DNA from 3 places in the Streptomyces sp. NPDC001292 genome. Region 2 is predicted to be linked to each of the others. Evidence: riboswitches for the same ligand, from Rfam matches in the RefSeq annotation. Region 2 holds a riboswitch; each other region holds the start of a gene.
What was found. A riboswitch is a leader RNA that binds a small molecule or an ion and turns the genes downstream of it on or off. The one in region 2 is predicted to bind thiamine pyrophosphate.
Positions count from the first base shown of each region.

Region 1: another riboswitch for thiamine pyrophosphate. It lies ahead of thiC (phosphomethylpyrimidine synthase ThiC); the one in region 2 lies ahead of thiO (glycine oxidase ThiO).
Region 3: another riboswitch for thiamine pyrophosphate. It lies ahead of ACFY4A_RS27845 (thiamine ABC transporter substrate binding subunit); the one in region 2 lies ahead of thiO (glycine oxidase ThiO).

Region 1 is NZ_JBIAXG010000006.1:68,723-71,954, forward strand. Features, by position in the region: gene thiC (phosphomethylpyrimidine synthase ThiC) at 1-1,418, opposite strand, end outside; TPP riboswitch at 1,411-1,588, opposite strand; gene ACFY4A_RS09445 (YibE/F family protein) at 1,660-3,150, shown strand.
Region 2 is NZ_JBIAXG010000001.1:584,058-587,289, reverse strand. Features, by position in the region: gene ACFY4A_RS02550 (NAD(P)/FAD-dependent oxidoreductase) at 27-1,256, opposite strand; gene ACFY4A_RS02545 (hypothetical protein) at 1,290-1,706, opposite strand; TPP riboswitch at 1,760-1,871, shown strand; gene thiO (glycine oxidase ThiO) at 1,869-3,035, shown strand; gene thiS (sulfur carrier protein ThiS) at 3,032-3,232, shown strand.
Region 3 is NZ_JBIAXG010000030.1:75,881-79,112, reverse strand. Features, by position in the region: gene ACFY4A_RS27850 (ABC transporter permease) at 1-251, opposite strand, end outside; gene ACFY4A_RS27845 (thiamine ABC transporter substrate binding subunit) at 299-1,375, opposite strand; TPP riboswitch at 1,458-1,563, opposite strand; gene rlmN (23S rRNA (adenine(2503)-C(2))-methyltransferase RlmN) at 1,596-2,702, opposite strand; gene ACFY4A_RS27835 (YcxB family protein) at 2,896-3,232, opposite strand, start outside.

The DNA.
Region 1 (3,232 bases), on a different contig from region 2:
TGTTCCTTGGGCGTGACGTAGCAGAGCATGGCCGTGCCCCACCAGGCGATCATCGCGGCGCCGATGCCGGAGGTGATGTGGTCGTACGCCGGGGCGACGTCCGTCGTCAGCGGGCCGAGCGTATAGAACGGAGCCTCGTCGCAGATCTCCTGCTGAAGGTCGATGTTCTCCTTGATCTTGTGCATCGGGACATGGCCCGGGCCCTCGATCATGGTCTGTACGTCCAAACGCCTGGCGGTCCGGCCGAGTTCCCCGAGCGTGCGCAGTTCCGCGAACTGGGCCTCGTCGTTGGCATCCGCGATCGAGCCGGGCCGGAGCCCGTCGCCCAGCGAGTACGTGACGTCGTAGGCGGCGAGGATCTCGCAGAGCTCCTCGAAGTTCTCGTAGAGGAACGACTCCTTGTGGTGTGCCAGGCACCAGGCGGCCATGATCGAGCCGCCGCGCGAGACGATACCGGTCTTGCGGTTCGCGGTCAGCGGCACGTGAGCGAGGCGTACACCGGCGTGGACGGTCATGTAGTCCACGCCCTGTTCGGCCTGCTCTATGACGGTGTCCTTGTAGATCTCCCAGGTCAGTTCCTCGGCCTTGCCGTCCACCTTCTCCAGCGCCTGGTAGAGCGGGACCGTGCCGATGGGAACGGGGGAGTTGCGCAGCACCCACTCCCGGGTGGTGTGGATGTTGCGGCCGGTGGAAAGGTCCATGACGGTGTCGGCGCCCCAGTGGGTCGCCCAGGTCATCTTCTCCACCTCCTCCTCGATGGAGGAGGTCACCGCGGAGTTGCCGATGTTGGCGTTGACCTTCACCAGGAACCGCTTGCCGATGATCATCGGCTCGATCTCCGGGTGGTTGACGTTGGCCGGCAGCACCGCGCGGCCTGCCGCGATCTCCTCGCGGACGGTCTCGGGAGCGACGTTCTCCCGGATGGCCACGAACTCCATCTCCGGGGTGATCTCCCCGCGGCGCGCGTAGGCGAGTTGGGTCACCGCTCGGCCGTCGCGGCCGCGGCGCGGCTGGCGCGGCCGCCCCGGGAACACCGCGTCGAGGTTGCGCAGACCGCCGCGTGGCGAGGTGTGCTTGATCCCGTCGTCCTCGGGGCGGACGGGACGGCCCGCGTACTCCTCGGTGTCGCCGCGGGCCACGATCCAGTTCTCCCGCAACGGCGGCAGGCCCCTGCGGACGTCGGTGCCGACGAGTGGATCGGTGTACGGGCCGGAGGTGTCGTACAGCGTGACGGACTGCCCGTTGGTGAGGTGCACCTGACGGACCGGCACCCGCAGATCGGGACGTGAGCCCTCCACGTAGCCCTTGTGCCAGCCGATGGACTTCCCGGCCTCCCCGTCGGAAGCGTCGGAAGCGGTCCGCTCCCCGCCGCTGGAGATCTGCTTGGAGGCAGGCGTGCGTACGTCCTTGTTGGTCATGAGACCTACTCCCTACGCCGGCATTACCCGGTAACAGGTTCGGCGGTCGACGCAGCGGTGTCCGTCTGCCGACGTTTCCTGTGAAACATCGCACGTTCCACGTGAAACATCGCGAAGACGGAGGTCAGCGCCCTCTCAGCCCGGTGCTCCGAGCTCCCGCGTGTGCAAAGGTGCCTCCACGCTAGCGTCATTTGTGGTGCGGTGAACAGTGGGCCTGTGCCGTTCTTGCGATGATCGGGCGGTGACCACGACAGAGCAGCTCCCCCATCCGCCGCCCGAGCCACGACACGGACGGGACTTCCGGCACGGCCGGGAAGCCACCGGCACCGGCCACGGACACGGCCCGGGGAGCGGTGGCGGACACGGCCCGGGGAGCGGTGGCGGACACGGCCCGGGGAGCGGTGGCGGACACGGCCCGGGGAGCGGTGGCGGACACGGGCACAGTCACAGCCACGGGCCGGCCGCACCGGTGTCGAAGCACCTCCGTAAGGTGATCGCCGCGATCCTGATCCCGTTCGCCGCCGTGGTGGCGACCGGACTCGCCGTGCTGTGGCCGGGCGGCGCCCCGTCGCACGAGCGCACCGGCGTGGGCTTCGACCGGCAGATGCAGCAGGCCACCGTCGTCAAGGTGCTCGAGGCCGGCTGCGGGTCGATGAACGCCTCGGGGGCCACACCGACCGGCGACACCTCCACCGCCAAGGGTTCCTCCGCACAGCAGCGGCAGTCCGGGACCTGCAAGAAGGCCACGATCCGGGTGGACACCGGCCAGGACAGGGGCCGTACCTTCACCGAGGTCGTGCAGCCCGACCAGTCCCGGCAGCTGCACCAGGGCGAGAAGGTCGTGGTCGCCTACGAGCCTTCGGCACCAAAGGACTTGCAGTATTCGGTCACCGACGTCGACCGGCGCTTCCCGATGGCGCTGCTGGCCGGTGTCTTCGCACTCGCCGTCGTGGTCGTCGGGCGGATGCGGGGCGTCATGGCGCTGGTCGCGCTGGCCATCAGCTTCCTGGTGCTGAACCTCTTCGTTCTGCCCGCGATCCTGCAGGGCTCGAACCCACTGGTGGTGGCGGTGGTGGGGGCCAGCGCCATCATGCTGATCGCGCTGTACATGTGTCACGGCCTGTCCGCCCGTACCTCGGTCGCGGTGCTCGGCACGCTGATCTCGCTGATGCTGATCGGCTTCCTGGGCTCGCTGTTCATCGGTTGGGCCGCGCTGACCGGCAACACCGACGACAGCACCGGTCTGATCCACGGCCTGTATCCGTCGATAGACATGAGCGGCCTGCTGCTCGCCGGTGTCATCATCGGCTCGCTCGGCGTCCTGGACGACGTGACGGTGACACAGACCTCGGCGGTCTGGGAGCTTCACGAGGCCAACCCTGCGATGGGCTGGCGCGGGCTGTACCGCGCGGGCATCCGCATCGGACGCGACCACATCGCCTCCGTCGTCAACACCCTGGTCCTCGCGTACGCGGGTGCCGCCCTCCCGCTGCTGCTGCTGTTCTCCATCGCGCAGAGCAGCGTGGCGACCGTCGCCACCAGTGAGCTCGTCGCGGAGGAGATCGTGCGCACGCTGGTGGGCTCGATCGGCCTGGTCGCCTCGGTGCCGGTCACCACGGCGCTGGCGGCACTCGTGGTCTCGGCCGACCGCCCGGGGCGGGCCCAGGCCGCGGCACCGGCCACCCTGCCCGCTCCGGCGCGCGGCGGAAGGGGCAGGCGCCGCAGGCGCTGACGCCGGGCCCGGGAGCCCCGGACGGCCGGCGAAGCTTTCCTGCATCCCTCCGAGGCCATGGCGAAGCGTTACATCACCGCCC
Region 2 (3,232 bases):
GGCCCGTCCACCCGTGGCCGCGTGCCTCACGCAGTCGCCGCCTTCAGGGGCTTCGCCGGGTCCGCCAGCAGCCGCGGATCCATGGGCGTGCCGGACTCGATCAGCCGCCGCCCCTGCGCCAGATCCCGCGGCCGGCCGACGGCCAGCAGGGCGACGAGCCGGCCCTCGCGGAGCCAGCAGACCGTCCACGCCGGTCCGGTGCGCTCACCGCGCCAGACCACGGTGTCGGCCGACGTGTGGTGGCCGGCGTACTGCACGAAGCGCCCGAACTGCTCGGACCAGAAATACGGCACCGGGTCGTAGACCACGGGGGTGAGGCCGATGATGTCGGCCGCGACCGTGCGCGGGCCCTGGAGCGCGTTGTCCCAGTGGTGGATCAGCAGGCGCTCGCCGTACCGTCCCGAGGGGAAGGAGGCGCAGTCGCCGACCGCGTACACGTCCGGCACGGACGTGCGCAGGTGGTCGTCGGCCAGGACTTCCCCGTGCCGGCCCAGCTCGATGCCGGAGCCGGCCAGCCAACCGGTGGCGGGGCGCGCCCCGATGCCGACCACGACGGCGCCCGCGGGCAGCCGCGAGCCGTCGTCGAGCACCACCGCGCCGGGTTCGACGCGCTCCACGCGCGCGTGGGTGCGCAGTTCGGTGCCGCTGTCGGCGTACCAGGCGGTCATCGGCTCGGCCACCTCCGCGGGCAGCGCCCCCGCGAGCGGCCGGTCCGCGGCCTCCACGACGGTCACGGCGCAGCCGGCCTCGCGCGCGGCGGTGGCGAACTCGGCGCCGATCCAGCCCGCGCCGACGACCACGATGTCGTGCTGCTCGGTGAGCACCGGCCGCAGCCGTTCGGCGTCGTCCAGGGTGCGCAGCAGGTGGACCCCGGGAACGCCCTCCGCGCCGGGCAGCCGGATCGGTTCGGCGCCGGTGGCCAGGACGAGGACGTCGTAGGGCACCGGTCCGGCCGAGGTCTCCAGCACATGCGCGTCGGGCCGCACGGCCAGCGCCTCGCAGCCGAGCCGCAGTTCGAGGCCGAGCGCCTCGAAGTCGATGTCGAAGGCGGAGCCCTCGGCCTTGCCGAGCAGGACGGCCTTCGACAGCGGCGGCCGGTCGTAGGGCTGGTGGGGTTCGGCGCCGATCAGTGTCACGGTGCCGGTGAAGCCCTGCTCGCGCAGGGCGACCGCGGTCTGCACGCCGGCCATGCCCGCGCCCGCGACGACCACGCGCCGCGGCCCTGACGTGCCCTGTTCCTGCGTCTGGTCGCTCACCTGATCACCATAAACCGGCTGGCAGACCGTCAGTCAGGAGCGTGCGGGGGTGACCTGCTCCACAACCTCTTCCACCGCGCTCGTCCCGCTGCCCGGCTGCGACTCCCACTCCCAGGTCTCCTCCAACCGCACCCGCCCGTCGGGCAGTTCGACCACCGTCGAGGCGCAGTGACCCGAAGAGGTGGTCCCGTCCCGCTTGAGCTGGACGTACCGGAAGTCGAGCCGGTCACCTTCCCTGGTACCCACCAGATGGCCGCGTACGACGTCCCCGCCCGCGTACTCGGCCCAGATCTCCCCGTTCCGCTCGTGATACGCGAACCGGGTGCGCGTGCCCACCTGGCCCGGGGCCTGGTCGGCGACCGGGGCGAGTACGCGCCCGTCGAGCGAGGGAAGGGGCCGGGCGGGGCCACCCGCCCGAGGGTCGTGGCTGGAGACGGGCGGGCGGGTCATGACGGGAGGCTCCCTTACCGGGGCGATGCTCTGCGGGCTAGGGTGGCCACCGTACAAGCACTCGCGGGAGCCCGGACGCACCGGGCTGAGAGGGAGGCTGGCGGCCTCCGACCGTACGAACCTGATCCGGGTCATGCCGGCGAAGGGAGGGGCTGGACGCCCATGTCGTTGCCACGTACGTCAGACGTCCTCGTCGTGGGGGGCGGGATCATCGGGCTGGTGACGGCCTGGCGCTCGGCGCAGCGCGGGTTCGCCACGGCCGTGGTGGACCCCGAGCCGGGCGGCGGGGCCGCACAGGTGGCCGCCGGGATGCTGGCCGCCGTCACCGAACTGCACTACGGCGAGCAGACCCTGCTCGGGCTCAACCTGGCCTCCGCCCGCCGCTACCCGGACTTCGCGGCCGAGTTGACCGAGCTGACCGGCCAGGACCTCGGCTACCGCCGCTGCGGCACCCTCGCCGTCGCACTGGACGCCGACGACCGCGCCCACCTGCGGGAACTGCACGATCTTCAGCGCCGGTCGGGCCTGGACTCCGAGTGGCTGTCCGGGCGGGACTGCCGCCGCCTGGAGCCGATGCTCGCGCCGGGCGTGCGCGGCGGACTGCGGGTGGACGGCGACCATCAGATCGACCCGCGGCGGCTCGCCCGCGCCCTGGTCACGGCCTGCGAGCGGGCGGGCGTGGTCTTCCACCGCACCTGGGCCGGCCGGCTCACCCTGGCCCGCGACCGGGCCACGGGCTGTGTGCTGCGCGACGGCACCGCGCCGGCCGCGGACCGGGTGGTGCTCGCGGCGGGCAGCCACAGCGGACGGCTCGCGGGCGTCCCGGACGACGTGCTGCCGCCGGTGCGGCCGGTGAAGGGACAGGTGCTGCGGCTGACGGTGCCGAAGCGGTACGCGCCGTTCCTGAGTCGTACCGTGCGGGCCGTGGTGCGCGGCGGCCAGGTCTACCTGGTGCCGCGGCTCAGCGGCGAGCTGGTCGTCGGGGCGACGAGCGAGGAGCTGGGCTGGGACACGACGGTGACGGCGGGCGGCGTGTACCAGCTGCTGCGCGACGCGCACGAACTGGTGCCCGGGATCACCGAGCTGCCGCTCACGGAGACCCGGGCGGGACTTCGGCCCGGCTCCCCCGACAACGCGCCGCTGCTCGGCCCGACCGGGCTGGACGGCCTGCTGCTGGCCACCGGGCACTACCGCAACGGCGTGCTGCTCACGCCGGTCACCGGTGACGCCATGGCGCACGTCCTGACCACCGGCGAGCTGCCGGACGAGGTCCGCCCCTTCTCCCCCAGGCGTTTTCACGCCGCCGCACTCACGGGGCGGCCCGTATGAACATCTCCGTCAACGGTGAGCCCCGCCGGGTCGCGCCCGGCACGTCCCTCGGCACCGTCGTGCAGACCCTGACCGCGGCGCCCTCCGGGGTGGCCGCCGCCCTCAACGAGACCGTCGTCCCGCGCGCGCGGTGGTCGTCCACGGCCCTGGCCGAGGGCGACCGCGTCGAAGTGCTGACCGCCGTCCAGGGAGGCTGA
Region 3 (3,232 bases), on a different contig from region 2:
AGGACCTGCCGGCCGGGGAAGTCGAGGCGCGCGAAGACATAGGCGCCGGGCAGGGCGACGAGCAGGGTGAGCGCGGTTGAGGCGAGCGCCTGCCAGGTGGTGAACCACAGGACGTGCCGGATGTCGGACTGTCCGAGCACGTTCGCGATCCGTCCCAACTGCCATGCCCCGTCCGCCTCCAGGCCGCGCCGGACGATCGCGGCCACGGGGTAGGCGAAGAACACCGCGAAGAACGCGACGGGCACGGTCATGAGACCGAGCCGCGCCGCGTTCCCCGTCCGGCGGCCGCGCCCGCGGCCTACCTGAGGACGAGTGAGGTCCACGACTTGACCCACTGGTCACGGTTGGCGGCGATCTTGTCAGGCGCCATGGTCTCGGGGTTCTTGGCCTGGGGACCGTACTCGGCGAACTCCGGGGGCACCTGGGCGCCTTCGCGCACCGGGTAGACGAACATGTTCAGCGGCATGTCGTCCTGGAACTTCTTGGTGATCAGGAAGTCGAGGAGGGCCTTGCCGCCCTCGGTGTTCCTGGCGTTGCTCAGCAGTCCGGCGTACTCGACCTGGCGGAAGCAGGTGCCCTGCGCGACACCGGTCGGCGCGGTCTTCGGCCGCGGGTCGGCGTAGATGACCTCGGCGGGCGGCGAGGAGGCGTAGGAGACGACGAGGGGACGGTCGCCCTTGGCCTTCCTGCCGCCGGCGGAGCCGGAGAACTCCTGGTTGTAGGCCTGCTCCCAGCCGTCGACGACCTTGACGCCGTTGGACTTGAGCTTCTTCCAGTAGTCCTGCCAACCGTTGTCTCCGTACCGGGTGGCGGTGCCGAGCAGGAAGCCGAGGCCGGGCGAGGAGGTGGCGGCGTTCTCGGTGACGAGGAGGTTCTTGTACTCCGGCTTGACCAGGTCGTCGAACGAGGCGGGCGGGGCCAGCTTGTGGTCGGCGAAGTACTTCTTGTCGTAGTTGACGCAGATGTCACCCGTGTCGATGGGCGTGACCCGGTGCTTCGCCTCGTCGACCCGGTACTGCGGCAGGATCAGGTCCGCGCCCTTGGGCTCGTACGGCTGGAACAGCCCGTTGTCCAGGGCGCGGGACAGCAGCGTGTTGTCGACGCCGAAGAAGACGTCGCCCTGCGGGTTGTCCTTGGTGAGGATGGCCTTGTTGACGGCCTGGCCGGCGTCGCCGTCCTCGAGAACCTTGACCTTGTAGCCGGAACTCTTCTCGAAGTCCGCGATGACGCTCTTGGAGGCGGCCCACGAGTTGTGGCTGACCAGGGTCACCGTCCTGGAGCCGGCCGAACTCCTGTCGCCCGGCGACGAACCGCACGCCGACAGCGTGACCAGGCCGAGCCCGACCGCCACGGCGGCGAACGTCTTGGTGTGCACTGGATGTCCTCCTGGGGGTTGGCCAGGAAGAGACGCGGCCCTGCCCGGGATCCGCTAGGGACACCCGGGCAGGGCACAACAGCTTGAGTGATGACCGAACTTCCTACCCAGAATGACCTGGGCGAGGTTCAGAGGGTCTGCGGCCGGTGCCGCACTCTCAGCGCTGTGGCGCTCCCCTGTCGGAATATGAAGATGTGTACGCTCTCAGCCTACCGTCCGGCTACCTTTCGGTGGCAGCCAGCTGACCGCAGGCGCCGTCGATCTCCTGACCCCGGGTGTCCCGGATGGTCACCGGCACACCGTGGGCGGCGATCGCCTCGACGAACGCCTTCTCGTCCTCGGGCCGGGACGCGGTCCACTTGGAGCCGGGGGTCGGGTTCAGCGGGATGAGGTTGACGTGCACCGGCTTGCCCTTGAGCAGCCGGCCGAGCCGGTCGCCGCGCCACGCCTGGTCGTTGATGTCCCGGATGAGCGCGTACTCGATGGACAGCCGGCGCCCGGACTTGGCCGTGTACTCGAATCCGGCGTCGAGCACCTCCCGCACCTTCCACCGGGTGTTGACCGGGACGAGCGTGTCGCGCAGTTCGTCGTCCGGTGCGTGCAGGGAGATGGCGAGCCGGCACTTGAAGCCCTCGTCGGAGAGCCGGTGGATCGCCGGGACCAGGCCCACCGTCGAGACGGTGATCCCGCGCTGGGAGAGGCCGAGCCCGTCCGGCTCGGGGTCGGTCAGGGCGCGGATGGCGCCGACGACGCGGTTGTAGTTGGCGAGCGGCTCGCCCATGCCCATGAAGACGATGTTCGACAGACGCGCGGGACCACCGGGGACCTCCCCGTCCCGCAGGGCGCGCATCCCGTCCACGATCTGGTGCACGATCTCGGCGGTGGACAGGTTCCGGTCGAGCCCGGCCTGTCCCGTGGCGCAGAACGGGCAGTTCATGCCGCAGCCCGCCTGCGAGCTGATGCACATGGTCACCCGGTCCGGGTAGCGCATGAGCACCGACTCCACGAGCGTGCCGTCGAACAGGCGCCACAGCGTCTTGCGAGTGGTCCCCTGGTCGGTCGACAGATGCCGTACGACCGTCATCAACTCGGGGAGCAGCGCCTCCTGGAGCTTGGCGCGGGACCCGGCGGGGATGTCGGTCCACTGCTCCGGGTCGTGCGCGTACCGCGCGAAGTAGTGCTGCGAGAGCTGCTTGGCACGGAAGGGCTTCTCGCCGATCGCGGCGACGGCCTCCTTGCGCTCGGCGGGCGACAGATCGGCAAGGTGCCGCGGCGGCTTCTTGGCACCGCGCGGGGCGACGAAAGTGAGTTCTCCGGGCTTGGGCATGGTGGTACCAGTGTCGCAGATCAAATCCTGTGACCTGGGGCTGCCGGTCGGAGACTCGTCGCTGGTGACCGCCATCCGTCGTCGCTGGTCCCCTCGGCCGGCCCACCGACGGCCCAGGAATGGAGCGCTGCCGGAGCGCGCCTGCGGCAGGCCCCGGCCGTCGACCGCCGGCGCGGGGTGCCTTTCCCGTGCGTCACATGCGAGTGGTGTGCTGGTCCAGGATGGCCCGAAGCCGGTCGAGGTCCCCGGCCTCATGCACGCCCCGCTTGGGCAGGACACCGAGCCACATGATGTTGGGGTCCCGGCTGAGCAGGACGAAGTGGCCGGCCGTCTCCCGGTAGCCCTGGAAGACGGACCACTTCTGGACCAACGTGCTGTGGTCGCTGCGGCAGGCGATCCCGGCGGCAGACACGGTGGCGCGGTACTCGCCCTGCCATCCGATGAGCCGCTGCACGTGAGCGGCCTGCAGCCGTGGGTACCCCCAGACCACCAGGACAACGAACAGGAACAGAACGGTCGAGACCACGTCG